DNA from 3 places in the Microbulbifer sp. ALW1 genome. Region 1 is predicted to be linked to each of the others. Evidence: predicted binding sites of a transcription regulator. Region 1 holds the regulator's gene; each other region holds the start of a gene.
The links. The regulator sigma-54, encoded in region 1, starts transcription at its own class of promoters, with help from an activator protein. The targets are predictions, from matches to a motif close to TGGCACANNNNTTGCNNT.

Region 1 (9,824 bases):
AACAGGTTATCCGTGGATTCTGGCAATTGCGCGTGGCGGCGCAGGTAGCGCAAGACCACGTCGAGCGTCAGGTTAGGGCGCACGGATACGGTGTCCGTATCCATTAGACCGCCGGCGGTTTCCTCGTCGTAGGCGAGTACACTTTCTACTCGCTGGCGGTCGCTCTCGCTCATGGCCGAGAGCACTTCTGCCATTACCCGGTCCGGCAGCTGCTGCAGTATGTCGGCAACGTCGTCCGCATCCAGCCCTTCCATCACGGCCACCATTTCTTCGGTGTCCATGGTGGCGAGGATCTGGCTCTGTACCTCGTCGGTCAGCTCCTGCAGTACTTCGCCTTCCACTTCGCGGTCGATCAGTTTCCACAGGACCTGGCGAATACGGGGCGGCGAGCTCTCCAATAGCTGGGCGATGCTCTGGGGTGACAGGGAATGCAGCATCCGCTGCACTTCGCGCCCGGTGCCGCTGTCCAGTGCCGCAAACAGCTCACCGAGCTGATTCTGGGCGCTGAACTTGATGTCGGCAGTGACGGGATTGGGCACAGAGATTCCTGCTGTCTGGCTGGCGTTAAAGTGCGGGCATTATAGCGGGCAGCGGTCGGGAGCGGTTATTCACCTTCCCCGAAACGGTCATTGATCAGTGCGCAAATCGCCTCGTGCGCGGCATCCTCATCGCGACCGCACACTTCCAGTTCCAGTTCTATACCTTTGCCCGCGGCCAGCAGCATCAGCGCCATCACACTTTTGCCATCCACCGCTTTGCCCTGGCAATGCACTTTTACTTCGGAAGAAAAGCGTGCGCTGGTCTGGGCAAACTTGCTGGCGGCACGGGCGTGCAGGCCCAGTTTGTTGATGATGGTGATTCGGCTTTTCTGCATGGGACTGTTCTGTTTGTCAGGCGTGTTTCTGCTGTTCGCGGTGGCGTATCTGGATGTTTTTGAATTCGCTGGAAAAGTGTTTGGCCAGCTGCTCCACCATGTACACGGAACGGTGGCGGCCACCGGTGCAGCCGATAGAGACGGAGGTATAGCTGCGGTTACTCTGCTGGTAGGACGGCAGCCAGCGCTCGAGGAAGGCGGTGATGTCCCGCTGCATATCTTCGGTTTCCTGGTGTGAGCGCAGGAATTCGGCCACTTCCGGATCCATGCCGGTCTTGTTGCGCAGCTCGGCGACCCAGTAGGGATTGGGCAGGCAGCGCAGGTCGAAGACCAGGTCCGCATCCACCGGTACCCCGTGCTTGAAGCCAAAGGACTGGAAGAGTATTGCCATACCCGGGGAGTCTTTGCCCACCACGCGGGATTTCACCTGGTCGCGCAACTGGTGCAGGCTGAGGCTGCTGGTGTCGATCACCAGGTCGGCCATGGCCGACAGCGGCGCGAGCAGTTCTTTCTCGTGGTTCAGGGCTTCCAGCAGGTGGGTACGGCTGTCGCTGAGGGGGTGCTTGCGGCGGGTTTCACTGAAGCGCTGTACCAGTATCGGTGAGCGGGCGTCCAGGTAGATGACATCGCAATCGATGCCGCTTTCCCGCAGATCTTCAATCACCTTGGGTGCCTGGCGCACATCGTGCCACAGATTGCGGGCATCGATACCGAGGGCCAACTGGGTGTTTTCCTGGGGCTGTTCCGACACCCGGCGAACCAGCTCAGGGAGCAGGCTGGCGGGGAGGTTGTCGATACAGTTGAAACCGACATCCTCCAGCAACTGCAGGGCGGAACTCTTTCCAGAGCCTGAGCGGCCGCTGATGATTACCAGTCGCATAGAACAAGCGCTCCTTGCTTTTGAATTCACTGCATGAGACCGCGCGATGCGGCTGCCGGGGCAACGATGGTCGAATGCCAGGACCTTAGTCCGGGTCGAGTGGCGTTATTATGCCGCGGCAGCGCTGTTGATGGCCAGCGCGTAGAGGTCGTCGCTGGTGGTGGCCTCACGCAGTTTTTCGCGCACACGGCTATCGCTGAACAGGGCGGCGATCTCGGCCAGGGTGTCCAGGTGTTCCTGGTCGGAGTCTTCCGGTACCAGCAGGGCAAACAGCAGGTCTACGGGCTGGCGGTCGATAGCATCGAAGTCGACTGCTGGCGATGTGGTGCAGAGGACGCCAATCGGGCGCTCGCAGCCGGGCAGGCGACAGTGGGGAATGGCCACGCCTTCACCGATGCCGGTGGAGCCCAGGCGCTCCCGGGCAACCAACTGGTTGAAGACGGTGTCGGAATCCAGATCGGGGTATTCTTCTGAGATCGCCTGGGCGATATTGAGCAGCAGCTTTTTTTTGCTGCTCCCCGCCAGGTGGCAAAGGCTTAGGCGGGGAGAGAGTAATGCTTCCAGTGTCATAACTTACTAATGATCTGGCGCAACCTGCCGGGCGTGAGCCCGCAAGTTGCCAGTTGTCTAACGGCTAGTGAAAACTACCGGTGACTGCGTAACTTTTCTTTGTGTTTCAGCAGCTGCCGGTCGAGTTTGTCGGACAGCGAGTCGATCGCTGCGTACATGTCCTCAGATTCCGAATCCGCAAAAATATCCTTGTTGCCGTTCACGTGAACCCGCGCCTCGGCTTTCTGGATAAGTTTGTCGACGGACAGAGTGACCTGGGCGTTGGTGATCAGGTCATTGTGGCGGGAGAGCTTGTCCAGTTTGGTCAGGCAGTAATCGCGAATGGCCGGAGTAACGTCTACATGGTGGCCACTGATATTGATCTGCATGGAAATCTCCTCAAAGGGTACAACACAATCCGGTGGCACCCCCGCACAGGGCGGCAACCCTACTAGGAAGTGCGCCAGAATGGAAGGATACACTCAATGTCTGGCCATTGGTTGTCCAGAAACTGACCGGGAGAGGGGTGTGGCGCCACCAGTTGGTGACTGGACTGGTTAGACCAGTCGCTTTCGCTCGCTGGAGGAGGGGATTCCCATGGATTCGCGGTATTTGGCTACGGTGCGGCGGGCCACCTTGATGCCCTGGGCATCCAGCTCCTGGGTGATCTTGTTGTCCGACAGTGGCTTGCGTGGCTGCTCCGCATCCACCAGCTTGCGAATCAGAGCGCGAATGGCGGTGGAGGAGGCGTCCTCGCCGGAGTCGGTGCTCACATGGCTGGAGAAGAAATACTTGAGTTCGAACACACCGCGCGGCGTAAGCATGTATTTTTGCGTGGTGACCCGGGAAATGGTGGATTCGTGCATGCCGATGGTTTCGGCAATATTTGCCAGCACCATGGGTTTCATGGCTTCCGGGCCCTGCTCGAAAAACCCCCGCTGTTTCTCCACGATACAGCTGGCGACCTTCAGCAGGGTTTCATGGCGGCTCTGCAGGCTTTTCAGGAACCAGCGTGCCTCCTGCAGATTGTCGCGCAGGTAGTTATTTTCATTGGAGTTGTCCGCGCGCTTGATCAGCGCCGCGTATGTGTCGTTGATACGCAGTTTGGGGGTGGTTTCCGGGTTCAGTTCCACCACCCAGCGCTGTTCCCGGCGGCTGACGATCACATCCGGCACCACGTATTGCGGCTCTTCGCCGCCGAAGGCTTCACCCGGGTAAGGCGTGAGCGTCTGGATCAGGCGCATCACCTCGCCCAGCTGTGTCTCGCTGAGGCGGGTGCGGCGGCTGAGCTGGCGGAAGTCCCGCTTGCCCAGCAAGTCCAGGTGTTGGCCGACAATCGCCTGCGCCTGGGCCAGCCAGGGCGTCTGCTCGGGGAGTTGGCGCAATTGCAACAGCAGGCTCTCGCGCAGGTCCCGTGCGCCACATCCGACCGGTTCCAGATGCTGGATGGTTTTCAGTACTGCCAGAACTTCATCGGTTTCCACGTCCAGCGCTGCGGCCAGCTCGTCCAGGTCGGCATCCAGAAAACCGTTGGGGGCAATGGCGTCGATCAGGGCTTCGCCGATCAGCTTGTCGCCATCGGTCAGGGGAGTGAGGTTAAGTTGCCACAGCAGGTGATCCTGCAGGCTCTCCGAGACCGCGTTGCGTTGCTCCAGCGCATACTCTTCTGCGTCGCCGCCGCTGTAGCTGCTGTTGGTGTAAATGTCGTCCCAGCGGGTGTCGACGGGCAGGTCGTCGGGAATTTCCCCGTTCCAGTCGCCGTCCACACCGGCCTCGGCCTGCGCTTCGCGGACGCTGTCGGCGTTGGCGGCTTCGCGCTCCTGGCGCTCGGAGGTGGCGGGGGTGTTCTGTTCCTGGGGGGCTTCACCGGCGTGCTCTTCGAAATCGGACTCCAGCAGCGGATTGCTATCCAGGGCGGACTGGATTTCCTGTTGCAGGTCCAGCGTCGACAGTTGCAGCAAGCGAATAGCCTGTTGCAACTGTGGCGTCATGGTCAGCTGAGTGCCGAGTTTTAACTGGAGTGACTGCTTCATAGGGAGTTTGCCGGCAGAAAAATCTGGCGTTGGGCCACTGCGACAAATTTGATGCTTGAAGCGGCGGCGGAAAGCTCATTTCCTGCAGACTACCCCGGGGCAAAACGGAACTCAAGAGGCACGTTAAGCAATAAGCGTGCCGAAAAATTTCGTCCCTTCGGTCACTCTTTACGAAATTGTGATGGGTATCAGCCGAAGAGTGAGAAAAGCTGATAAATACACGTGATGGTGCTCAGATGGTGAATTCGTGTCCCAGATAGACGTCTTTCACCTGCTTGTTTTCGGCCACGTCTTTGGGGTTGCCTGAGGCGATGATATGGCCCTCACTGACGATGTAGGCGGTTTCACAGATATCCAGGGTCTCGCGCACATTGTGGTCGGTGATGAGCACGCCGATACCGCGATCCCGCAGATGACGGATGATCTGTTTGATGTCGTTGACGGAGATGGGGTCTACCCCAGCAAAGGGTTCATCCAGCAGCACAAAGGCGGGGTTAGTGGCCAGGGCTCGGGCAATCTCAACCCGGCGGCGTTCGCCGCCGGACAGCGCCATGCCGAGGCTCTCGCGGATGTGCGTGATATGGAATTCTTCGAGCAGGGATTCCAAGTGCTCTTTGCGCTGGCTGCGATTGAGGTCCTTGCGTGTTTCCAGGATGGCGAGAATGTTGTCTTGCACCGACAGGCGGCGGAATACGGAGGCTTCCTGAGGTAGGTAGCCAATACCTTTGCGGGCGCGGCCGTGCATGGACAGCCCGGTGATGTCTTCACTGTCGATCATCACCTGGCCGTCGTCTGCCTGCACCAGGCCGGCGATCATGTAGAAACAGGTGGTTTTACCGGCGCCATTGGGTCCCAGGAGGCCAACTACCTGGCCACTGGATACGCTCACGGAGACATCCTGGACGACTTTGCGTTTTTTGTACTGCTTGGCGAGATGTAACGCTTTGAGCGTCGGCATAGTGAATTCCGGTATCTGGGCGGATGCAACCGCCTCGTCTTGCTGATGTTTGCTGTCGCGGGGCTTGCTGGTTGTGGCGTTACTGGCTGTTGTCCGAAGTTTTACCTTCCGGTTTCCAGATCATTTCCACCCGTTTCTTCTCCGACTGGCCCTGGGCCGTCATCTGTTCGCTGTTGAGGTCGTAGTCGATGCGTTCGGCAGACAGGGTGTTGCCGTCGCGATCCACGAAGGCTTCGCCGGTGAGCTGCAGTGCATCGCTCCCAACCAGGAATTCGATCCGTTGGGCGCGGGCTTTTACCGGGGTGGTGCTTTCTTCTACTTGCTGCTGGAAGTGCGCCGGCTTGCCGGTGGCTACCACCTTGTTGATCTCCCCCTGGGCGTTACCGTGTACTTCCACCCGGTCGGCGCGTATCTGTAGCGACCCTTGGGAGATGACCACATTGCCACTGTATACGGAGAGGTTCTTGCTGCGATTGGCTTCCAGGTTGTCAGCCGAGACCTTGACCGGTTGCTCGCGATCATTTGGCAGCGCCTGGGCATTGGCGGCGAGCAATAACACAGACGACAGTGCGGCTGTACACAGGCCGCGAAAGGCGCTGTGAAAGGCGCTGCGAAGCAGCAAGGTGCGGGACAAATCAACGGGTTTCATAGCTGCTTTCCACATCAGACAGAATTTCTACCGTGTCTTGTTTGAGATCGGCACGCAGGCCTTTGCCGGTAGTGCGATTAGGGCCGTCGGTAATGGTAACAACTTTGTCCGTCTCGGCGAATTCTTCTCGCGGCTTTATCACGATCTTGGGGGTGCGTAGGGTGATGCCGGGCTGTGGCAGTTCCTTGATGGAAACGTCGCCTTCCAGCACTACTTTCTGCCCGTTGTCATAGGCGACACCGGAGCGAGACTCAGTACGCCACTTGGAGCTTTCCCCCTGATAAAACATCATCCTTGGCTCCGTAAGGTCGGCTCTGTCCCGGCGCGCAAACTGGAAAAAGGTGATGCGCTCGGCGTCCACTTCGTAAGCCAGGGTCCCCTCGACATTGAAGTGGCGGGTGCGGGCGTCGCGGATGATCAGGTCGGCCGCTTTGTTGTGGTCCTGCTGCGTCGGCCGTTTGCCGAGCAGCTGCTTGGGCGGGCTCTCTGCAAACCAGAGCCCCAGGGAAACAAGTGCGACCACTATGACCAGTGGTAACCAGGTGCGCATGAGCTATCGCTTTCCTTTCAATATTCTGCTGACGGGCCTGACAGTTGCCCGCTGTTTTTGATGTCGATGACTTTCGCTTCCGCCGGCCGGGTTCAATTGGCCAGGTAGGGTGCCAGGGCGGCGTCGAAAGTGCCCTGAGCCTGCATGATGCGGTCACAGACTTCCCTTACGGCGCCCGCACCACCGCTGCGCTGGGTGACAAACAGGGCCCTGTCCAGTACTGGCTGCGCGGCGTTGGGGACGGCGATGGGGCAGCCGACCCGCGTCATCAGCTGCAGGTCAGGGTAGTCGTCGCCTACGTAAGCGATCTGTTCCAGGTCGAAAGCCTCGTTGGCAAACAGCTCCTGAAAGGCTCTGAACTTGTCTTCGCGCCCTTGAATCAGCCGGGTAATTCCCAAGTCGTGAGCGCGCTTTTCCACCAGGGAACTGCGGCGCCCGGTAATGATGGCGACGGCGACACCGGATTGCTGCAGCATCTTGATACCGTGGCCATCCAGGGTGTGGAAGGTTTTCAGTTCGTTGCCGTGGTTGTCGAAATACAGGCGGCCATCGGTGAGTACGCCATCCACATCGAGAATCAGGTGGCGTACCCGGGAAAGCTTGTGGTGAATTTCTTCCTCGGTCGCGTACTGTGCAGCGGTTTGCTGTGTTTCGTTTTGCTGGTTCAAGGTTAAGCCTTTTATCGCTCTATCAATCTGCCTGTCGTGTGCCCTTTATTTGGGCTGCGATGACAGGGCTGCGGGTCAGATAACGCCGGCGCGCAGTATATCGTGCATATGCAGCAGCCCAATCGGGTGGTGCTCAGGGTCTTCGACCACCAGCGCGGTGATCTTGTTGTCTTCCATAATACGCAGGGCTTCCGCGGCCAGGGTCTGGGCGCTGACCGTCTTCGGGCGGCGGCTCATGACCTGTTCCATGGTGGCGCTATTAAGTTCAAATTTCTGGTCGATTACCCGGCGCAGGTCGCCATCGGTAAATACGCCCAGCAGCTGACCCTTGCCGTCCACCACGGTGGTCATACCAAAACCTTTGCTGGTCATTTCCAGCAGGGCCTGGGAAAGGTGCGTTTCCGGTGCCACCTGGGGCAGTTCATCGCCCGCGTGCATTACATCTTCGACCTTGAGCAGTAATTGCCGGCCGAGGGCGCCGCCCGGGTGTGAAAAGGCGAAATCCTCGGCGGTGAAGCCGCGGGCTTCCAGCAGTGCAACCGCCAGGGCATCCCCCATGACGAGGGTAACGGTGGTAGAGGATGTCGGCGCCAGGTTCAGCGGGCAGGCCTCTGTCTCTACCGCGATATCGAGGTTGACATCCGCAGACTGGGCGAGCGGGGAGTCCGGCTTGCCGGTCATGCTGATCATGGGGATTCCCAGGCGCTTCAACAGCGGCAGCAAAGTGAGTACTTCTGCCGATGTACCTGAATTCGATATGGCGACGACCAGATCCTGTCGGGTGATCATGCCCAGGTCGCCGTGACTGGCCTCGCCGGGGTGCACGAAGAAACTGGGGGTGCCTGTGCTGGCGAGGGTGGCGGCAATTTTACGGCCGATGTGTCCGGATTTGCCCATGCCGGAGACGATCACACGCCCGCGACAGGCGAGCATCAGCTCGCAGGCCTTGTGAAAGTCTTCACCGATACGCGCTTCCAGTGCCGCTACTGCGGCAGTTTCCATTGCTATGGTGCGGCGTCCGGCCTGAATGATCCGATCTTTTCCCATTACATCTCTCGCGTGGATTCTGCTGGGTGGTAGTTGCGGGCGGCTGCCTGTGTCATCCCGTTCAGTGTAGAGAAGCCATATTTCATGTGGCTGCCCTGCGGGTATTGCCCAACGCTATATTGTGGTTTCCCTTTCCCGGGGCGCGGTCCCTTGTGAGGCGATCTGACGTGCTAACCTTTCACTAATAGCAGGCAGTAATTAGCCGGCAGTGTTCGCTGGTGCCAGTTCGTCGCAGCGGCCGTTGGTCCACTCGGGCGACTGCTGCGCAAGCGTTTTACGTCTATATATGTGTAGGCGCCCAGATTGCTAAACCCTGGTTGTTCAATGACGGACAGGGTTTCGGTCTATTGGTTCACTGAGCTGGGAGTTTGTCGCTGCCTCCCGGCATTGTCGGGTGCCCGGTAGTCTCTTGCTTCCCCGGTGATGCAGTCGTGCCGGGGCGCACTCGGTGGCAGTGGGAAAGTGACCCAGTGCCGCTTGTTAGATGCGGCGCAATGGTATAGTTTGCCGCCGCTATTGTCAGCTGCGGAGTCGGGCTGAGTGGACATTACGCCTCTCCATCGCCGCCAGCGTGATTTTTTGGCGTCGCCATGACACTTTTTGGTGTTGTGTGCATCCAAAGGGACGAATTGCCAATGGGAGATATTCTGTGAGTGCACTCACTATGACCATCCAAGATAGAATGGCGTGCAAGGCCAAAGTGCTGTTTTCCGCCATTCTGCTGTGCTGCTTGGCACCTTTTGCTGCCGCAGCTGAAAATCCATATACAACGATTGAGCGTGTCTCAGGCGAATTGCTCGGCGTCATTCGCGCAGAGGGGCAACATGTCAACTCCAGTCCGCAGCGCTATTACGCGGCCATCGACCGAGTACTTGCCCCGGTGGTGGACTTTGATTTCATCGCTCGCGGTGTCATGGGCAGCTATGCCAAACAGGCAACGCCTGCGCAAAGAGCGAAGTTTGCCAGCACTTTCCGCCGTGACCTTGTTGCCACTTTTGCCCGTGGTGTGGCGACCTTTGGCACTATGGATGTAAAGGTTGTAAACCCGGGTACTGCGCCCAGCAGTAATCGTGTGAATGTGCTGCAGGAAGTCCGCAGCCAGGAAGGGTTGACCAAGGTCTCTTACACCCTGGTGCGCAATCGCAGTGGTCAGTGGAAGCTGATCAACGTCATCCTAAACGGGGTCAATCTCGGAAAGACGTTCCGTGGGCAGTTCTCCCAGGCGATGCAGGCCAATGGCGGTGACATCGATAAAGTGATTGCCAACTGGTCGGCGGCGGACAACGTCGCCGACGACGCGCGCTAAGCGCCGGTATAAGTGCCTGTTTAAGTGCTCATGTAAGCACCCTTGTAGGCACTCTTGTAAGTACCCACGATGGATGCGACACCGGACCCGCGTGTCGCATCCGGTGTCTTGGCCGGGGCTGCCGTAGCGGCTCGGGCTGCGCGGGATACTGTATTCCAGTACACTTGCGCGCTGTTTTAACTCCGATTCTAAGTCCCACCTATGCAACCAGATCAAATCAAGTCCCTGATTGAAGGGCAAATTCCCGATAGCCAGGTTGAGGTCGCCTTTGAAGGTAGTCACCTGCAGCTGACCGTGATCAGTGAAGCTT
Region 2 (9,824 bases), 260 kb from region 1:
CCGCCACAGCCGGTGGCCGCCTTGGTGCAGTCTTTGACTTCACCCACAGAGCAGCAACCGCCCTGAACCGCGCCGACGATGTCGCCCTTGCTGACGTTGTGACAGGAACAGATGGTGGCGGTGTCTGGCAGGGCGTCCGCACCCAATGCCGGGGCGGCACCGTCCAGTGCCGGCAGGATCAGTTGCTCCGGGTGCTCCGGCAGATCCATATCGTTCAGGTGGTATTGCAGCAGGGTGTCGTAATCGCCGGTGTCGCCCACCAGCACCGCGCCGCGCAGCTTCTTGCCTTCGCGATCGGTAATCATGCGCTTGTACACGCCGGTCTGCTCGTCGACGAAAGTGATCGCGGCAGAGCCTTCCGCGCGGCCGTGGGCGTCGCCGATGGAGCCGACTTCCACACCAAGCAGTTTCAGCTTGGTGCTCATGTCCGCGCCGTTGAACTCGGCTGCCTCGCCACACAACAGGGAAACCGCGGTGCGCGCCATGGTGTAGCCGGGGGCAACCAGGCCGTAGATAAAGTTATTGAACAGGGCACATTCGCCGATGGCGAAAATATTCTTGTCGGAGGTGCGACAGGTATTGTCGACCACGATACCGCCGCGCTCGCCCAGCTCGATACCGGCGGATTTGGCCAGGCTGTCTTCCGGGCGGATACCGGCGGAAAACACGATCAGGTCGGTATCCAGGGACTTGTCGCCCTTGAAGTTCATACGCAGGCGACCGCCATCGACTTCTTCGATCAGTTCGGTGGCGGTGCTGGTGTGTACGGTTACGCCCAGCTCTTCAATTTTTTCCCGCAGCAGCTTGGAGCCGCCTTCGTCCAGCTGTACCGACATCAGGCCCGGGGCGAATTCGACCACGTGGGCTTCGAGGCCCAGCTGTTTGAGTGCGTTGGCCGCTTCCAGACCCAGCAGACCACCGCCCACAACCACGCCGACCTTGCCGTCTTTGGCGGCGGCCTGGATTTTGTCGAGGTCTTCGAGGGTGCGGTAAACGAAGCACTTTTCGTGCTGATGGCCGGGGATCGGCGGAACAAAAGGATAGGAGCCGGTGGCCAGGATCAGGTGATCGTAGGCAACGGATGCACCGCTGGCGGAGGTCACAATTTTATTTTCGCGATCGATACCCACGGCGGCGTCGTTCAGTCGCAGGTCGTAGCCCCAATCGCGATACTGTTCCACCTTGCCCATGGCCAGGTCGTCGGCGGTGCGGCCGCCAAAGTATTCGGAGAGGTGTACCCGGTCGTAGGCGGGACGGGGTTCGGCGCAAAATACCAGCACATCGAACAGTTCCCGTTCGGGACGATTTGCCAGTTGTTCCAGGAAGTGGTGACCCACCATGCCGTTGCCGATGACGACGATTTTTTGCTTAACCATAATCTCTGCCGTTTGAACCTGATTCGTGCGACAGAAGAAAAGCGTTGGGGGAGGGCCTGGTTAGCTTGCGGCTGCACGGGCGTCTCCTCTTCTGTCGAAGAGTGTCAGGCGCCGTTGCCTTGCTAAAAGAATTTCGGATTGTGATAAAAGGTATTCAATCTCTGTGCCAACTTGCTACAGGCAATATATGGCGGGGGAAACCATAGGAACTGTGCGGTTTATTGGCGTGCGCGCATCAATTGATGTTGCATTTTGGTGCATATGGCCGATCTGCGCCCCATGTTGGAACTTTGCGGGGCGGAATGACCGTTGGCGGTTAATCAGAGGAAGTACAGCAGGTGGGAAAGAATCGCCAGAATCGCCACCGTCTGCCAAAACAGCAGTGGATTGCGTTCCATCAACGGTGGCTTCTCCCCGCTGGCGAACTTTTTGTTCGGCGTACTGAGATCGTGCACAAACTCCGACAGAGCCGGGTATCGGTTTTTCGGGTCTGGCGCGCAGGCCCGGCGCAGGGCACCGTCAATCCAGTCTGGCAAATCTTCCCGCTGGCGGCGCGCACTGATATAGCGCAGGCTGGCATAGTTCTTCAGCTGGTAGTGATTGCTGCCGAAGCGTTCCTTATAAGGGTAGTGACCGGTGAGCATCTCGTAGGCAATAACGCCGAGGGAGAAAATATCCGAGCGGTGACTGGCGGCATCACTGAAAAAGTATTCCGGTGCGCAGTAGTTCTTGCTGCCCGGCGGTGCACTGTCCTGATAGCGCAGCAACTCCTGCAGCCCTGCCGCATTGGCGCCCCCCAGATCGATCAGTTTCAGGCGACCGGAGGAATCCACCATAATGTTTTCCGGCTTCAGATCCCCGTGCACGATTTCCAGTCGCTGCAGGCGACGCAGGGCGCTGACCAGTTGCTGCACCAGATTGCGCACCTGATCCAGCGGCGGTTGCGGATTCAGCTGCATCCACTGTCGCAGATTCTGCCCGTCCACATACTCCATTACGTGATAAAGAAACTTGCGCTCCTTGCGCGGTGGAAACACCTTCACAATGGCCGGGTGCTCCAACCGGCGCCCGGTCCACTCCTCGGCGATAAACCGCTCGATGTAGGCAGGATCGTCACTGAAGTTTTCCGATGGCGCCTTCAATGCGCGCAGCTCATCGGAATCCAAATCCCGCACCAGATAAAGATAACTGCGACTGCTCGCGTGCAGTTCCTGCAACACCTCGTAATCATCGATCTTGTTACCCGGTTGCAGGGGCGGCGGGAAAGGCAGCTGGCTCGTCGCCAGCATCACATCGTCCGCCTCCAGTGTCTCGAGCATATTCACCCGGCACAGCGCCAGGCTCAGATTGTCCTTGCTGCCGTTATCCAGCGCTGCCGCCATCAATGGCTGCGCCGCCTCCAGCTGGTGATCCAACAGTAACTGGCGAAATTGCTGGATGGGCAGAAAATCGTGAATGCCATCGGTGGTTACACAATACAGATCGCCCGCTTCCAGCGGCTCCTGCCGGTAATCCACCTCAATATGCGCATCCATTCCCAGCGCGCGACTCAAAAACGTCCGCCCCGGACCCAGCGTGCGACTGTGATCCCGGGTCAGGCACTCCAGGTTGCCGTCCCGCAGCCGGTAAATCCGCGAATCTCCGATATGAATCAGATGGGCCGTAGAGCCTTTGAAAACCACCGCAGAGAAAGTCGTCAACCAACCCCGCTGTACCTCATCCGCACCACCGCTCTGCCGGTACAGCCAACCATTCAGCGCATGCAGAACCCGCGCCGCCGCCTGCTTCACCGACCAGGAATCCGGCGTACTGTAATAATCGGAAATAAACCCACTCACCGCAGCCCGCGCCGCCGCACCACCCGCCTCGGCACTACCCACCCCATCCGCAATCGCCGCAAGGGAACCGCGATATCGCAGGTCACTCCCGGTCGCCCGATAGATCGCAACCGCGTCGTCGTTGTAGGCGCGCTGCCCACACTCGGTGGCCGTAGCAAATTCCAGGTTTTCGGAATTGGAAGCCTGTTGATCGGAGTCGGGCACAGTGATGGTTTCGCAGGTGGTGTTCATATTAAGCAACGTCGATCAGGGAAACACTACCGTCAGGCATTACCTCGGCCATCTGACCTTCCGGCTCTTCCAGGAACAGCAGCGTAACAAACCCAAGTACTGCCGTACCCGCAATCACCAGAAAGAAGGTCTCGTAAGAAACCATACTCAGCACCGTCAGGTAGAAAACTGCGCCCACATTGCCGTAAGCCCCGGTCATCCCCGCAATCTGCCCGGTCAAACGACGCTTGATCAGCGGCACCACCGCAAACACCGCACCCTCACCAGACTGCACAAAGAAAGAGCACGCCATCGCCGCAGCCACCGCCAGATACAAGGGCCACTCGCTGTCGATCATACTCATCGTCAGATAACCCAGCGCCAGGCCCGCCGTCAGAATCAGCAGCGTACTCTTGCGTCCAAACCGGTCACTGATCAAACCGCCCGCCGGGCGCGACATCAGGTTCATAAATGCATAGGCGGAAGCCAGCAGACCCGCCTTCACCGGATCCAGGGTAAAGGTCTCCGAGAAAAACAGCGGCAGCATCGAAATCACCGCAAGCTCAGAACCGAAAGTTGCGAAGTACAGAATATTCAGTACTGCCACCTGCTTGAACTGATAGCGATGGATCGGCTCCGGAAGTTTGACGAAAATCTCTTTGTTGATGTCGTAGCACTTCTTCGCATCAAACACATAGAGTGCTGCCAGTGCCACATAAATCACGATAGCCACCGGCATCGCCAGCATGCCCACACCGGCGGGGGACAGCTTCCAGGTCAACAGCGCCAGTGCCGCGTACATGGGCACTTTCATGATCAGCAGCAGCACAAAATCCGACGGGCTGGAAACTTCCATGCCGCCAATTTTTTTCGGCTTGAAGTAGGTGCCGCCCTTCGGGGTATCGGTCACCGAGCGGTAATAAATCACACTGTACACCAGCGCCATCACACCGGTGAGGCCGATGGCATAACGCCAGCCCTCTTGCCCTGGAGTGTCACCACCGAAAAGTAAAGCAATGGTCGGCAGGCTCATGGCCGCAGCGGCAGAACCGAAGTTACCCCAGCCGCCGTAAATACCTTCCGCGGTACCCAACTGCTTGGCCGGGAACCACTCGGACACCATACGGATACCAATCACAAAGCCGGCACCGATAAAGCCCAGCAGGAAGCGGCCGATAGCCGCTGCGGTAAAGCTGTCCGCAATGGCAAAAATAAAGCAGGGGATACTGCCAATGGCCAGCAACAGGGAATAGGTCAGGCGCGGGCCGTATTTATCGGTCAGCATGCCGATGATTACCCGCGCTGGGATCGTCAGCGCCACGTTCAGGATCAGCAGCGTCTTCACCTGCTCGGAAGTGAGCGACAGACTGTCGGCAATGGCCATCAGCAGCGGTGCGTGGTTGAACCAGGCAAAAAAGGTAATAAAGAAAGCAATCCAGGTCAGGTGCAGCACCCGGATTTTTCCTTTAAAGGAAAACAGATTTAAAGAATCACTGGACATGGTCTTATCCCGTTAGTTTATGAATTGGATCTGCCTGCTTCTGCTGCGGCGCGGCCCAAATCGCGGGCATAAAAAAAGCCCACGGGGCAACCTGGCTGCCGCCTGTGGACTTCGGTGTCCGATCTATCGCATCTAGTGAAGGTGCGAGCGCTTCTAAAGCAATTGGTCCCAACCGGGCTGGCTTCCAATCGCGACGCTTTCGCTCAATTTAAGTATTCAATATTTGTGCCATATCTGTGCCTTTTACCGTGCGGGCACTGTGAAAAGGCGCGAAACTGGTGCAATGGGTGTAAAACGTTAAGGCGTATTGAGTTCCCGATGGCGCATAAAGTCCAGGGTCTGCTGGTAGAGGTCTGAGCAGAAGACTTCCGCGGAATCGCTATCCACCGGTGCGATGTCATTGCACAGGGCCAGCAGTTCGCGGCCTTTCTTTTCCGTCGGGCGGCCGTGATCCGTCTGCGGGTGGGCGAACAGGTGCCAGTCGGGGTTCCTGGTTGGACTCTGCCCACCGTGAGCGATCAATTCGTCGCCCAAGGAGAGGGCGATGGCAGATTCCGGCAGGTTGAGATATTCGGCGCGGGCGAGAATGCCCACGGCATCTTTGCGCTGGCTGCGATCGCTCAGCCAGGCACAGGCTTCCAGTAATGCGGCGCGCAGCGCCAGGTGTGTTGCGGGGTTGGCCTGGTGCCAGCTGCGGGTGACCGCCAGTACTTTTTCCGGCATGGCCGGCATCAGGGTATTGCTGGGGGTGGCAATCACGCCGATGCCTTCCTGAACCGCGAGGGTATTCCAGGGCTCGCCCACACAATAGCCGTCAATGTCACCGCGACCCAGGGTGTCCACCATCTGCTCTGGTGGCAGTACCAGGATGCGCACGTCGGTATCCGGATGTATCCCCGCTGCGGAGAGCCAGTGGCGCAATTGCAGGGTGTGGCTGGCGAAGGGATAGACGCTGGCAAAGGTCAGCGGTTTGGCATTCTGGTCGCGAGTGTCGATGTAGGATTTGAGTGCTGCGCCGATTTCCGCGGAGTCTGCAGCCGCCGGTAACTCCAGCTGCTCGTAGAGCGTGCGTGAAAGGGTGATGGCGTTGCCGTTGCTGCTCAGGATCAGCCCGCTGAGCAGTTGCTCGTCGCACTGCGGCAGCGTCTGTTTCAGGGTCAGGGGCATGGGTGCAAGGATGGCTGCAGCGTCGGCCGCACCGCCGATCAACTTGTCGCGCAGGGTGGCCCAGGACGTTTCCTGCTGAAGTTCCACCCGCAGGCCATAGCGCTCAAATAACCCCAGTTCCTGGGCAATGATCAGCGGCGCACTGTCGCTCAGGCGTAGGTAGAGAAGTTTCAGGTTGGTTTTTTCTACTTGCAGACTGCTCACGATATTTCTCTTGGAATTCTCAATATATTTGGGCGTGCACGGGCGGCGGAGAGTGCGTTACTTCGCCGCCGCCTGCAGGTGCGTGACAATTTGTTCCGCCACATTGCGCATGGTGGAGTTGCTGTTCATGGCCAGAGTGCGCAGGGTCTGATGGGCGGCCTGTTCGCTGATATTTTTGCGGGCCATCAACAGGCCTTTGGCGCGCTCGATGATTTTGCGCTCGTCCAGTTGTTGCTGGGTGCGTTCCAGAGACTGGCGCAGGTGCTGATAGCTGCGGAACTGGGCCATGGCAATCTCAATCGCCGGCGCCACCCGTTCGGCTGACAGCCCCTCCGCCATATAGGCACTGACACCGGCCTCTACCGCGCTGGTGATAAAGTCGGCACCGCCGCGGGCGGAAAACATGGCCACCGGCGTCGGGTTGTGCTGGTTGATCACCGCGAGACTTTCGAGAATGTCGCGGTCGGGAGACTCGATATCAATCAGGACAATATCCGGGCGGTGTTTTTCCACCTGGAACAGGAGTCCCTCTGCACTGGAGAGTTGCGCGAGTAATTTGTAGCCGGCAGCGGTTAGCTGCTCGGCCACCATAGTGGCGCGCTCGGGCTGGTCATCGACCAGCAGGATGCTGACCGGTGTTATTGCGGGTGTCGTCGTCATCGCTCTTTAGAACTTCAGTTCGAACTGCAGCCAGAACTTGTCCGTATCGCTGCTGAAGGAGTCAGCATCGTAGGTGGCGTACTTGGCGAGCAGGCCGATATTTTTTGTTATTGCATAGGTCGCTACCAGGTCGAGTTCGTTGCCGTACTCGCGGCTGTCGCGATCGCTATAGAATTTATGCAGGGTCGCTGCAATCTTGATGCCAGATACAACGACTGAGCCGCCAACGTAATAGTCGCGAATGCCGTCCGGGGGAGTGACCAGGAACTTGTCATCGAATCCCTGGAACTTGTGCAGGGTGGCCAGCGGAGTCTGGAAAGACCACTCACCGTCACCGGTGAGCCACTCGGTACCTGCATATCCGGCAAACTTGTATTTTTGTAGCGGTTTTGAGCCTATTTCTGCGTTGTAGTACTCCGCGGTGTAATCGATGGGGTTGTCGCCAATATCATTCTGGGTGGCGGCGCGCAGGTGCCAGCGATAGCACTCAAAGTCTGCGGCCCAGTCAAAGCCAAAAGTGGCACTGGCAAACTGTTCCTGATCGTGAAAGTCCAGGCTGTATACGAAGGCGGTCAGCTTGTGATTGGGGTTGATCTTGAAATGCAGGTCGAGCGCATTCACCGGCCCCTGAATATCCGCGTCGGCGCCGTCTGGACCGAAGATGCGATTGACGTTCCAGCTGTAGAAGTAATCCACGGAAAAGGTATCGCTGAAAGCCCACTCGGTGCGAAGGGCGTCGTAAGTCTGTTCATTCTGGCGCCAGCCGACACCGCCGATAAAACGCTGGTCGTCGAAATTGATGCGTTGGCGGCCGGCGGTGATCAGGCCTTGCTCCCGGGCGTAACTGAGCTGGCCGCGGTTGATTTCGCTGTAGTCCGGATCGGCAATTACCGGGTAGTTGGTCTTGCCGTTTTCGGTGTTGTTGAAGTTCTCGCTGCTGATATAGGTGACATTGTCCCCCTCAACCAGGAACTCCCAGCCATCCCAGCGGGCGCTGGTCCAGGTAGCGCGGCTGCGCAGGGTGCCGGCGGTGGCGTGGTGGGGAAAGGCCACATCGCGCACGTGCTCGTAGCGGGGGCGAAAATTCAGGTTGAAGGTACTGTTGCGGATCATGTCGCCGGCATTCTGGGCGATGTTTTCCTCCGCCTGCACCGCAAAGGTGGGCGCAAGCGTTAGCACTAGCGTAGCGATAGCGGTGTGTCTGGTGGAACACAGTGCTCCTCGGATGCGCTCGGGCATGACATTCTCCGTGGGGTTTCTGCAGGCATAAAAAAAGCCCGGCAGCACTGATTGTGCTGCCGGGCTTCTTTGCCTGTGACAATTAACAATCAAAAGTCGTACCAATTTTTCAAATCTAGCCGAGTGAACGGTATCTTTGGGCGCGGCCAGGTGTTGAGGTCACTTTTCGGCATCAAATTGCACGGGCGGGGTGCAATGGGTGCGAATGACGCTCTCTCGTGGTGCAGCGGGGTCTGTCGAGTGACTGTATTCGGTGCACACCTGGGGAGCTTCGTGCCCGAGCCGGATTGCGTATGGTCTGTTATCGGGCCCGGCTTCGGGTTCGCCACGAATAGGTTAGGATGAATGGAGGATGGGTGAACTGGGTGTGAGTAAGCAGGTGATAGGTCAGCCGCGAAAAATGGATGAGCCAAGAAGTAGAAGTCAGGGAAGCAGTAAAAAATGACAACTGACATTGATCGCACAGAGTCAATAAACGGTGTACCCAAGCGCGCCTGCCCAGTGGTACTGGCGGGTGGACAGTCCAGCCGCATGGGCCGGGACAAGGCGCTGCTAGAATTATCCAACGGGCGCAATTTGCTGGAGCAGGCCAAATGGCTGTTTGAAGACCTGGATGTGCCCGCCGGGTTGGAGCTGATGCCGACTCTGGTCAGCGGCAAGCGCCCGGGCGCCATCGCCGACCGGGTACCGGAGGCAGGTCCTCTCGGAGGATTGCAGGCCATTGCCGAGCACCTGCAGCAGTGGGCCTTGCCCTGTGATGCGCTAATAGTGGTGCCGGTGGATATGCCCCTGTTGAGCCGCAGCCTGATCCGCCAGTTGTGTGTGGCCGGGCAAGCGGTGGAGCAGGCGGTGTGTTTTGGTGACTTCTATTTGCCCTGCTGGTTGCCGCTGAATGCCCGCTGCCGATCGTACCTGGATGCGGCCGCTGCGGGGCATGCCATCGGGTCCATGCGCGCGCTGTTCGGCTTCCTGGGCTGTTTGCAGCTGCCGGTACCCGATGGGGACTGGCACCTGAATGTGAATCGGCCACAGGATTTCCAGCAACTGAAGTTGTAGGTCTGCTGCGGCGGGCCAATCTTTTCGCCCGCGGGGATTCGGAGGTAGCGCCCATGGACTGGTGGACAAGGATCCGCGCTCGCATCGTCTGTATGACATCGTGCCTTGCTGTGGGGCTTGCTTTGGGGCTTGCGCTGGTACTCTCCGGCTGCGGAAGCCGCGACCCGGCCGTCTTGAAGCTGGCGGTGGATGCCAGCTTTCAGCCGGCGATCGAAGCGTTGCGACCGGATTTCGAAGCTTCCTGCGGTTGCCGCTTGGAGATAACCAGCGGCGCCAGTGGCCTGCTGTACAGTCAAATTCGTGCCGGCGAGTCTTTCGACCTGTTCTTTTCTGCGGATAGCGCCCGGCCCGTACTGTTGGAAAAAGCCGGCCTAACGGTTCCCGCCAGCCGCCAGACCTATGCCCGGGGGCAATTGGCCCTTTGGGTCAGCCGTGAAATCTCCGGCGATAAATCTTCAGGTTACTCGACTCTGGCGGCGAAACTGGCGGGCGGCGATGCGGCCCTGACGCCGCGCCAGCTGATTCTGCTGCTGGGGCGGGGCAAGCACAAACTGGTGGTAGCTGACCCACAGC
Region 3 (9,824 bases), 2.2 Mb from region 1:
TCCCAATCGAAAACCTGATGATTGGTGAAGTAGATTTCGTCACCGACAATATCGTTGATGGTGACCTGGCGCTCTCGCCAGAGGACACAATTGGCATCGTTACCGCCACAGGTGGATTCGTTGTATCTCGTTCCGGTTTCTGCGTCGACCCAGGCGTGCGCGAAGACGGTTCCGCCCTGCAGATACCATGTGTAGGACCAACCTTCACGGTTCCACTGACTTCCATCCCAATACAGGTGATAAGCCTGGCCATCACCGGCGAATTCCAGGCCGAATTGCGGTGTACCATCCAGAGAGTCCCGGCCATCTGACACATACAGCCCGACAATGTCTGGCGCGGTCAGGCCAAGGTCTACATGGTTGTGGAACAGTACGCTGGTGGCGTAGCGCGCACCATCGAATTGATAAACCGCCAAGGCGTTACGGGAATTGCCGATGGCGTCGGTGAAACGATATTCCGTGGTATTGCCGTTCCCATAATCCAACACCAGTGTACCGTTGCCATCATCGCTCCAACTGAGATCGGAACGTTCATTCAAAGCATCGCTACTATTTGCTGGCGTTGTACTCAGGGTCAGTCTGGTCGGGCCAAGCTTTATACCGGGATCTTCGGTACCCAGGGTATCGAATGCCAGGGTGGCATATTCGCCTTCACCGATTCCCGCATTATAGAGGCTGCCACTATCGACCAGATTGTGATTCCACTCAGAGGTATAGCCTTCGTCAGGGAATTCACCGTTGGGGTAATGCAGGCGCCCGACAATGATTTGTTTCCAGGTGGTATTGCCATCGCCCTGGTCAAATTCAAAGTAGTAAACCTTGTCAAAAATGACCTGCTCCTGCACATCGGCTTGCGCTAGGTTATTCCAGGTCCACCAGTCACCGGCCAGATATCCACCCAGATCAATTTCAAGGTGTGTGCCCGCATAGGTCCAGCTACCAGAGATGTCGTGAAGCTGCGTACTCAGTCGACTGGAACCGTCGGTTTCCAGGTTCAACAGGCCACCGTAATTTGAGCCCTGGAAGCCGCCAAAGTTGGTGAACATAAACTCACCAGTTCCGGGGTCGGCCAGCAGTGCCGGTGTGCTGCTACTGTCGTGAGGGTCTGTACCCACTTTGACTTCGTGCAGGTCAAGGAAGCCATCATTATCCTGGTCTCCGCCCATATTGGAGGAGAGTGGGTCCAGTCCGGTATTCCATTCTTCACTGTCAGTCAGGCCATCGGCATCGCTATCCTGCGACTGGGCATTGGTGCCAATCGAATACTCATCGATGTTCAGCAGCCCATCGCTGTCGGCGTCATACCAGGCATCATCGCCATTGTACGGATCGAGGCCATTGGCAATTTCCCAATCGTCGGACATACCGTCGCCATCGCTGTCCAGGATACCCCGTACAAACTGGCCTATATAACCACTCCAATCACACAGTTGGCCCTCACAGAAGTACCCGTAGCCCTGGCGAATGGTGATATAGAAACGGTCGTTTGTACCATCACCACTGGTGTCTTCGGCATCGTTGAAGGTCACATGCCGGCGGCGGTACTCGTGACATTCCGCCGCGCCCTGGCAGTCGGACTCGGCATAATATGTCCAGTTCTCGTCGCGGTAATAGTGGGCAACAACCGTGTTGTCCACGATTTCCCACCCAAACGGTGCTCCCTGATACCACGCACCTTCATACAGCGACTCTTGATAGCCAAGGCCGTCGTCATTGAATACCAGCGCAAAAGTGGTACTGCCTGAGGGATCGCCTTCCGGCGCATTCTCCAGTCGCCCAACCACATCAGATGCGGAAAGAGACCCGATAGTAACCTCTTCCCACATTGACTGTTCCGCAGCAGCTGAGCCGGACAGACCCGGAGCGGCACTGTCAAATTCATGCAGAACGACAGTCTTGATACCTTTGCCAAAGGTTTCGATAAAGTAAGTGGTGGTACGAGCGCTACTGCCGTCGTAGTCCGCTACCAGAGTCCCATCTCCCTCTGTGTTCCAGGTAACTGGGTGATTGCCACTGCCACCGATTTCCGTGGGAACCACAAGATGACCCGAATTGTCACCATTCAGTACGATCTCAGTTGGGTAAGTTACCCAGCTCGGGTCTACCGAGTAGTCAGTGCCTACACCAATTCTGGTGGTAAACGTACCGCTGGAAAGTGCAGGTGCATCCGTAGAGCCCGTACCGAGAAGCTGATACTCATAAACATCTACAAATGCCTCTTCGGGGAGCGCTTCGGTGGGATAGACATATCGCCCGACGGTTACGATTTTCCAAACTGGCGCGGGGCCAGACTGCACTTCAAAAATGGAGATACTGTCGACCCATTCTTCTATCTCTGTGCCGTAGCCCAGCTCGTCGACAAACCAGTAGTCACGGTTGACGTAGGAACCGTTACCGATACCAGTAATGGCATTGCCATCATGCATCCAGGTGAAATTGGCACTGCCGTTATGCTTGGCAAACCGGCCCTCGTCGTCATTGCCGATACCGTCGCCGGCAAGATCCAGCACGTAAGCATTCGCAGCGAAGTTGCCCTGCTCACCCAGCAAGTAACGGCCTTCGCCTGGGTTGTCCATTGATGGGGGGAAAGAGAATTCGTCAGCGCGGTCAGTACCTGCCATGGTTTCGTGCAGGTTGCTGAAGCCGTCGTTATCGTCGTCTTCGTTCGCATCGCCTGCGTAGTCCGGATCAAACCCATTCTGAATTTCGAAGAGATCCGTAAGGCCGTCGCCATCGGTATCAATATTTGGGTCAATGGCGGTGGTGGTTACGGTGGCGTTAAAGCCCATGGCCGCGAGGGCGGGGCCGCGCAAATCGAAGTGGCCGTTGGCATGCCCAAAGTCTACCCAGACATCCCACTCACCGAGGCTCGCCCAGTCGGGCACGTATAGCAGCCCCTCAGTACTGCTGCCGTCCAGATACAGGTAATGCTGCTCTACGTCTTCCGGAGAAAAATGCAGGGACACATTGGAATAGTTGACGTTGTCCTGATCAGCGGTACTGAATACAACACTGGCTTCTGCGCTGCCATTGGTTAGGTCAATGGTTGTGGGGTCGATACTCAGAGCTGTGATTTCTGGTCGGCCAAAGTCCGCACTGTACCAATCGACAGGACTGATGAGAGCAAGATCATCTTGCGGAATTGCGTTACCCCAGAGGTCGACATTTCTCAGATCTGTAACGGACTGCAACGGGGTAATATCCGTTAGCGCGTTGTGGTTCATGTACAGATGCTGAAAGTTCGATTTCGACGAGAGATCCGGAATTGTAGTGATCGCGTTTTCGTTGGCATTGAGCCAGTGCAGGTTCGACAGCGTGGAGACCGTACTAATATCTACCAACCGGTTGCGGGAAACATCCAACCCCCAAATGTCTTTATTCGCTAGTGGCTGCAAATCACTGATGCGGTTGTTACCCAGATAAATATCCGAATTCAGCGGTGCGCCAGTCAACGGTGAGATATCCTCAATGAGGTTATCACTGAGGTTGAGGTAGCTCAGGTTAGGCAGATCAGCCAGCACACTGATATCGCTGATACCGCTATTCCATGCATTCAGCCCGGTCAACTGCGGGAAATCCGCCAAGAAGCTGATATCGGACACGCCCAGTGAGCTGATACCAAGATGACGTAAGCTCGGCAGCGAATTCAGCTCATTGATCATGCCGCCAACATCTGAGATCGGGTTGTCATTCACATCCAGGGTTTCCACCGCATGCGGTACGGCGAAGTTAGGAAGTGCAGTCATACCGGTGCCATCTGCCCATAACTGGCGCAACACCGGCAGTGAATCGAGCACGGAAAGATCTGCAATCGGGTTCCAGCTGATATTTACCGAGTGGATCGGCAGCCCTGAGAGCGGAGTCAGATCGGAGACTGCGGCTCCGGCAAAATGAAGATCGGTCAACAGCGGCAGTTGTGTAACCGGGGATAAGTCTGAAAACGCACCGCCGCTATTCAGATCCAGGCTCTGTAACATGAACAGCTGTTCAATCCCGCCCAGGTCTTCAATATCGTTGTTATTACAGCCAAGCCATTGAAGATCTTCTACGTAGGTTGCGGCTCCGTGCACGCAGCTTTGCAGCTCTGGGTCGGAAAATGACAGGGTGTTGATATCGATGGGTGCAGGATTCGAGTTGGTAACATCGACCTCAACAGGAAACCCCTGTGCCTGAATCTGTGACGCATCCATGTGCAGGTGATTGTTGGCATAATCATCTGCAGCAATATAGTTAATTAACCATTTGCCCGCTGCGTCACTGCTATGGAAAACTAGCGTTGCCTGAGTTTGATCGGGAGTAAAGTACACCGACTTGGAATCAGACTCCCAGTTTTCATGGTAAATTTCGATCCACCCATCTCGTACTCCACTGCCATCGCCATCGTCCAGTTCCAGCTCTACGGTAATGGCAACATAGCCATTCGGAGCTTCATCCAGGTTGATGCTGGTAGCAGAGAAAGCGAGGTTGGTAACAACGGGAGCCGCCATGTCGACAGGGCCCGTGCCATTGACCGTCAGGAGGGTTTCTGTAAATCCCATTACCTCCAATTGCGGCTTGGTCACTTCGAAACAATCGCCACCATCAATACACACATTTCCTGACAAGGCCCAGTCACCACGCTCGGCATAGGCGCTGAGCCAGCTGCTTCCTTCTGAGGTTCCGTTCCAACTGTCGCAGTAACCGGCGCTGGCCACTCCACTCGGGCTAACCAAATGAACACAGGACTCCCAAACGGGAGAGTCGTCAAGCGCACTACCAGAGACGGTAAAAAAGATCTGGTGATCACCATCGTCTGTATCAATGGCACCGGTGGGCGAGAAGCTGGCTTGGTCCAGCTGCACTGGCAGCTGAGATCCGCTGTAGTCAGAGACTGCAGCGGCCAACGCATTTTCTTCTGCGCCGCCCGGGGTAAACAGATTGCTTTCCAGTCTCACGTATTGCAGCGTTGAGATCTGGAGCAATGCCGCCAGGTCGTCGTCTTCAAGGCCGTTTTGATCCAAAATTAGATCTGTCAGGGCCGGAAATGCGGCGCCCAGGTCAGAATAGCCCGCTCCAACCGCATCTGGCAGATCCTTTACCCAGGATCTGTTTAGGTCAATATGAGCAAGATTGGACATTCCCATCAGCGGGCCCAGATCCGATACCCTGCTACCCCACAAGACTACATAGTCCAGAGGTAAGCCGTTGAGGGGGGAGACATCTGAAACTGGGTTGCCACCTAGGTCTAGGCCACGCAAACCTGAGACCATTTCCAGTGCGCTAATATCTGTAATCTGGTTCGCCCAGATGCTCAACCATTCCAAGTTAGGGAAAAACGAGTAGCTAGATAATGATGAAAAATCATTGTCATCTATATTTGATTCAGCGATTTCCAGAAAACGAAGTTGGCTTAAACCGGAAAGTACTTCGATATCAAAATCTGGAACTCGTGCAATCTGGAGCTGGTTCAACTTGGATAAACCGGCTAGTTCAGAGTATTCCGTCAGCGGGTTGTTGGACAACCAAGCCTCAAACAACTCGGTAAGTTGACCGATACCCGACAAGTCCGAAATTTCCCGGTTATTGCAATAGAGATATGTAAATTCACTGATCTCAGTCCAGCCGTAGTTTACGGCCATTTCATCTACACAGGCTTCAAGGTTTGCATCCGCAAATGTCAGGTCATCGATTTCGGTCGCATATGCGCCAGGGCTAAATAACGAAGCGATGATCGCGAAAGGCAGAAGCAGGTGCTTAAAAGTATCCATGACATTCTTTTTGTCGGTGCGCGCTACTTCGGAGTGCTGCAGGTCCATGACAGGGCTCCTCGTGATGTTCCGTCTACGAGTCAATAACAGCCAACTCGCTGTAATTAATTTACTGGTGCTGACTTGGGCTTACTGAATTGCCTGTGGAGAACCCAACTGGCGGCGCTGAATAACTTCTCGACTGGCCTGGGCCATCCGAGCTTCAGCGGTTTGCTGCTGGGTTGAGAGGCGGGATAGAGAGTTTTGCTGGCGCTGCTGCTTTGCGCGGCGCTCGAGGTACTCTTCTCGACTGGATTTGCGTGTTTGAGAATCGACGGCAAGGTCGCGTCGCTCAAACGCATTTAATTTTTTCTGTAGAGAAGCGACGACAAGCTGCGTCTCTGCAGCTTTATCTGAAACTTTCTGATATTGAATGAAGCCGAAAACATTGCCGGCAACAGATAAAACGAGTGCGACTGCAAGCGATACTTGCAGATTCAGTTGTACTTTCACCCTGCCCCCTAAATAAAGATTCTTTCCAAAAATCAATAGGTAGCCCTAAACGGGCGAGCATCAATTCTGTCGGCCACCCCAAAATGCGGTCGACAGAAACTCCAGCGCTCTAAATTAGATTTATTCACGCTACCCGCCCTCAGCTCCCTTTATGGGCAGGTATGGAGGTACTTACTGCATCAACACTTCTACGTGACTGTAATCACAAAAAACTGTCGCAATACTGCAAAAATTACACGAAAGGCAATTTTGGGAGCTAAATTGCGATCAATTTTCAATCAAAAATGCTGAAAAAAGAATTCCACGTTCAGAATGATTTTTACCATCAAAAAACAAGGACAATAAATAGCCCCTTATAGCCATTTATTGTCCTTGTGGACGGATCTGATAAAGAAAGGAAGAAAGAAGAAGCTGATTTATACCGCTTCAGCGACTTTTACCTGCTGCGTACCAAGTAGCGCTTTCAGCTCTTGGCCAATTTCCGCGTGCTGCAGGCCGTACTCCAGCTGCGCCTTCATATAGCCGAGCTTGTTGCCGCAGTCGTGGCTGTGGCCGACGATGCGATAGGCTTCTACGGTTTGTTTTTTAAGTAGCTCATCAATGGCGTCTGTGAGCTGGATTTCACCACCGGCTCCTGGCTTGGTGTCTTCCAGCAGGCCCCAAATCTCTGCAGGCAGTACGTAGCGGCCTACAACCGCCATGTTGGAAGGGGCGGCGTCGACTTCCGGCTTTTCTACCATACCGTCGATCTTGGCAGTGCCGCCGGTTTGCAGATCCGCGCCCAGGCAGTCCACCACACCGTATTTGCTGACCTGGCTCCACTCTACGGGCTCGACCATGATCTGGCTGGCTTTGCTGGTAGCAAAGTTTCTCACCATGTCGGCGAGGTTGCTGGCCTTGAGGTCCGCGGCGTATTGGTCGATCAGTACATCTGGCAGCAACACGGCGAAGGGGTTCTCCCCCACGACCGGGCGGGCGCAGCTGATGGCGTGACCCAGGCCTTTGGCTTCTGCCTGGCGTACGGAAATTACGGTCACGTCTTTGGGGACGATGGAGCGTACTTCTTCCAACAGCTGGCGCTTGAGGCGGTTTTCCAGCTGGGCTTCCAGCTCAAAGGAGGTATCGAAGTGGTTTTCGATGGCGTTTTTACTGGCGTGGGTGACCAGTACGATTTCTTTGATGCCGGCGGCAACCGCTTCGTTAACCACATACTGGATCAACGGCTTGTCCACGATGGGCAGCATCTCTTTGGGGATGGCCTTGGTGGCAGGGAGCATGCGGGTGCCAAGGCCGGCTACCGGGATTACGGCTTTTTTTACTTCATTCATTCCTAAGTTCCTTTCTTCACTCTTTTTTTATTTGGCATCCGGTCCAAATAAATTGGAGACACCCGAATCGTGACAGGCGTCACACTTTATCAGCTAATTATGACAATTCAACAAAAAGGGAGACAAGCGTCAGGCTCTGACCCCTTTGTATAGATTTGTCACTTTTACCTCGGTAACGCCCTCTATTTATTCATCAGCAAGTTGCGTACCAACTGTACGGCTTGCGTATTTTACAACCTATTCTCTGCGCAGCCTGGCCCGGGTTTCTACGTCACAAGCCATTTGTGGCGGCCACTTCTGCCTAAGCCGCTTCGCGCCGCCCTCACTTCTCCGTCGCAGTGCCAAACTTTTAGCCGACTCGCTCACTTTTTGAGCGATACATTTTATGCGAAAGCAAAGACTTCCTTGTAACTGCACTTTGGCTCTTTCGGCCGTATTACTGCGCAGGAGTTGTAATGGGTAGTACCTGTGACCAGCAAAAGTCCCTTAGAGTCCGACGTAGATTTTCGCGCCATGCTCATTTGGTGCTGATCATACCCTCCTTGGCCTTGCTCTTCACCAGCGGCCTGCTGATGGCCGCGGCTGCAGTTGCCCCCCTCAAGTTGCCAGAGGGCCTGGTACAGGAGATGAGCAACCACTACGGGCCCGAGGCCAGGGTCCGGCTACTCAGCTGGCAAATGATGGTTAAGGAACAATCGCAGGTACTGGAATGGCAACGCCTACAGCACATTAATGCGTTCCTGAATCGCATCCCCTTTGCCGAAGACCAGGATCACTGGCAACAGCAGGACTACTGGGCCACACCGGTGCAGTTCCTCGCCTCTAACGGCGGCGATTGTGAAGACTTTGCCATTGCCAAACTCTTCAGCCTGCAGGGCGCCAACATAGATCCAGACAAACTGCGCCTTATGTATGTCACCGCCAAAGAGCTGGGCCAGGCGCATATGGTACTGGTGTACCGGGCCAACCCCGGTGAGCACCCATTGGTGCTGGACAATATGGCCGGTGAAATCATTGCCGCTCGCGATCGCACAGATCTGGTTCCGGTGTACAGCTTCAACGCCAGTGGCCTGTGGCTGAACAACCGTACAGAGCAAAACGAACACGAAGTAAAAGTCCGCAACCACTCGGGCTCCAGCCTGTGGCGCGAACTGGTAGCGCGTATGGAAAAAGAAGGAGTGCTCTGAGCAATGGCTGCTTATAAATTGCACAATTACTGGTCAATCATCGGGTGGGGGCGTTTTACCCTCCGCTGTGTGCTGGGCCTTGGGGCGCTGGTGCTGTTCAGCTTGCTGGTGGTGCGGACGCAGGTTTTGGAAATGCAGAAATTGCAGGCCCTGGACAGTGCCAAAGCCATCGGTGCAGCGTTGCAGCCTTATATGCACCGCAACGATGTCCACAGTGGCAATATAAATAGTGGCGATGGTATCCCAGCCGCCCCTGAATGGCGCCATGCCAGTAATGCACTCATCCGGGATACCTTACTCAGCGCTATCGGCCAAAGTGGCGCCTATGGACAGATCATCTTAATAGACCCGGACGGCAACACTTTATATGAACAGCGATATGTCTTGGCGGACCCGGGCGTGCCGCTGTGGTTTCAGCGTTTGTTGCCGATTAATCCACCAATTGTGCAAGCCGAGGTACTGGCTGGCTGGGATATTGCAGGGACTCTATCAGTAAGCCGCCACCCGGCTGCGGGTTACCAGCTGGTATGGCGTATGGCATTGGGCCTGGCCGGGCCGGGGCTGATTATGCTGACTACCGCAATCTGGTTACGGCGCCGGCGACTCCAGGCGGATGCGCAAATAATGGAGGACTGGCAACGCACCCAGGACCTGCTGCAAAACCGTGTTTACCAGTTAACCGCGCAGCTGGAGACACACGAAGAGCGCACTTTGTACGAAAAAGAAGCGGCCGACTAAGTGAGCTCTGAGTAAGCGCCCTTATATGTAGCGGATTTTCCTAGCTCTTTAGGGCTAAATTTTTTCCATTTTGTGCGCTTGTTTTAAGACCTTCGTGAATTTTTGCGGCCAGGTAAGTGGCGCAGGCTTCCCATTTGCAGTATAGGCGCTACAATCCTCCGCAGTTTCGAAAGGAATCTACCGAAAATAATCTTCTTTAGGGGGAAGTATGAAAAAGTCAGCATTGGGGTTCGCACTGGGTGCGAGTTTGCTGAGCAGCGTAGCCTTTGCCGATGTGGCACAGTACATCCAGGCCGGCTACTCCATGGAACAAGTGATTGAGCTTGCCACGC

Region 2: nirB (nitrite reductase large subunit NirB) is a predicted target of sigma-54. The motif match lies at 1,528-1,545, and genes of this name have one in related genera.
Region 3: galU (UTP--glucose-1-phosphate uridylyltransferase GalU) is a predicted target of sigma-54. The motif match lies at 7,761-7,778, and genes of this name have one in related genera.

What each region holds. Positions count from the first base shown of each region.
Region 1 is NZ_CP047569.1:1,916,210-1,926,033, forward strand. It holds gene mgtE (magnesium transporter) at 1-539, opposite strand, end outside; gene GRX76_RS07795 (HPr family phosphocarrier protein) at 605-874, opposite strand; gene rapZ (RNase adapter RapZ) at 891-1,754, opposite strand; gene ptsN (PTS IIA-like nitrogen regulatory protein PtsN) at 1,863-2,324, opposite strand; gene hpf (ribosome hibernation-promoting factor, HPF/YfiA family) at 2,399-2,692, opposite strand; gene GRX76_RS07815 (RNA polymerase factor sigma-54) at 2,861-4,336, opposite strand; gene lptB (LPS export ABC transporter ATP-binding protein) at 4,569-5,294, opposite strand; gene lptA (lipopolysaccharide transport periplasmic protein LptA) at 5,374-5,943, opposite strand; gene lptC (LPS export ABC transporter periplasmic protein LptC) at 5,930-6,493, opposite strand; gene GRX76_RS07835 (HAD family hydrolase) at 6,586-7,104, opposite strand; gene GRX76_RS07840 (KpsF/GutQ family sugar-phosphate isomerase) at 7,237-8,208, opposite strand; gene GRX76_RS07845 (phospholipid-binding protein MlaC) at 8,858-9,514, shown strand; gene GRX76_RS07850 (BolA family protein) at 9,716-9,824, shown strand, end outside.
Region 2 is NZ_CP047569.1:1,653,669-1,663,492, forward strand. It holds gene nirB (nitrite reductase large subunit NirB) at 1-1,376, opposite strand, end outside; gene GRX76_RS06780 (bifunctional protein-serine/threonine kinase/phosphatase) at 1,697-3,445, opposite strand; gene GRX76_RS06785 (NarK family nitrate/nitrite MFS transporter) at 3,447-4,925, opposite strand; gene GRX76_RS06790 (CmpA/NrtA family ABC transporter substrate-binding protein) at 5,223-6,296, opposite strand; gene GRX76_RS06795 (ANTAR domain-containing response regulator) at 6,354-6,956, opposite strand; gene GRX76_RS06800 (alginate export family protein) at 6,963-8,195, opposite strand; gene GRX76_RS06805 (molybdenum cofactor guanylyltransferase) at 8,637-9,251, shown strand; gene modA (molybdate ABC transporter substrate-binding protein) at 9,305-9,824, shown strand, end outside.
Region 3 is NZ_CP047569.1:4,109,402-4,119,225, forward strand. It holds gene GRX76_RS16995 (FG-GAP-like repeat-containing protein) at 1-5,000, opposite strand, end outside; gene GRX76_RS17000 (hypothetical protein) at 5,877-6,239, opposite strand; gene galU (UTP--glucose-1-phosphate uridylyltransferase GalU) at 6,656-7,567, opposite strand; gene GRX76_RS17010 (transglutaminase-like cysteine peptidase) at 8,092-8,754, shown strand; gene GRX76_RS17015 (LapD/MoxY N-terminal periplasmic domain-containing protein) at 8,758-9,492, shown strand; gene GRX76_RS17020 (hypothetical protein) at 9,701-9,824, shown strand, end outside.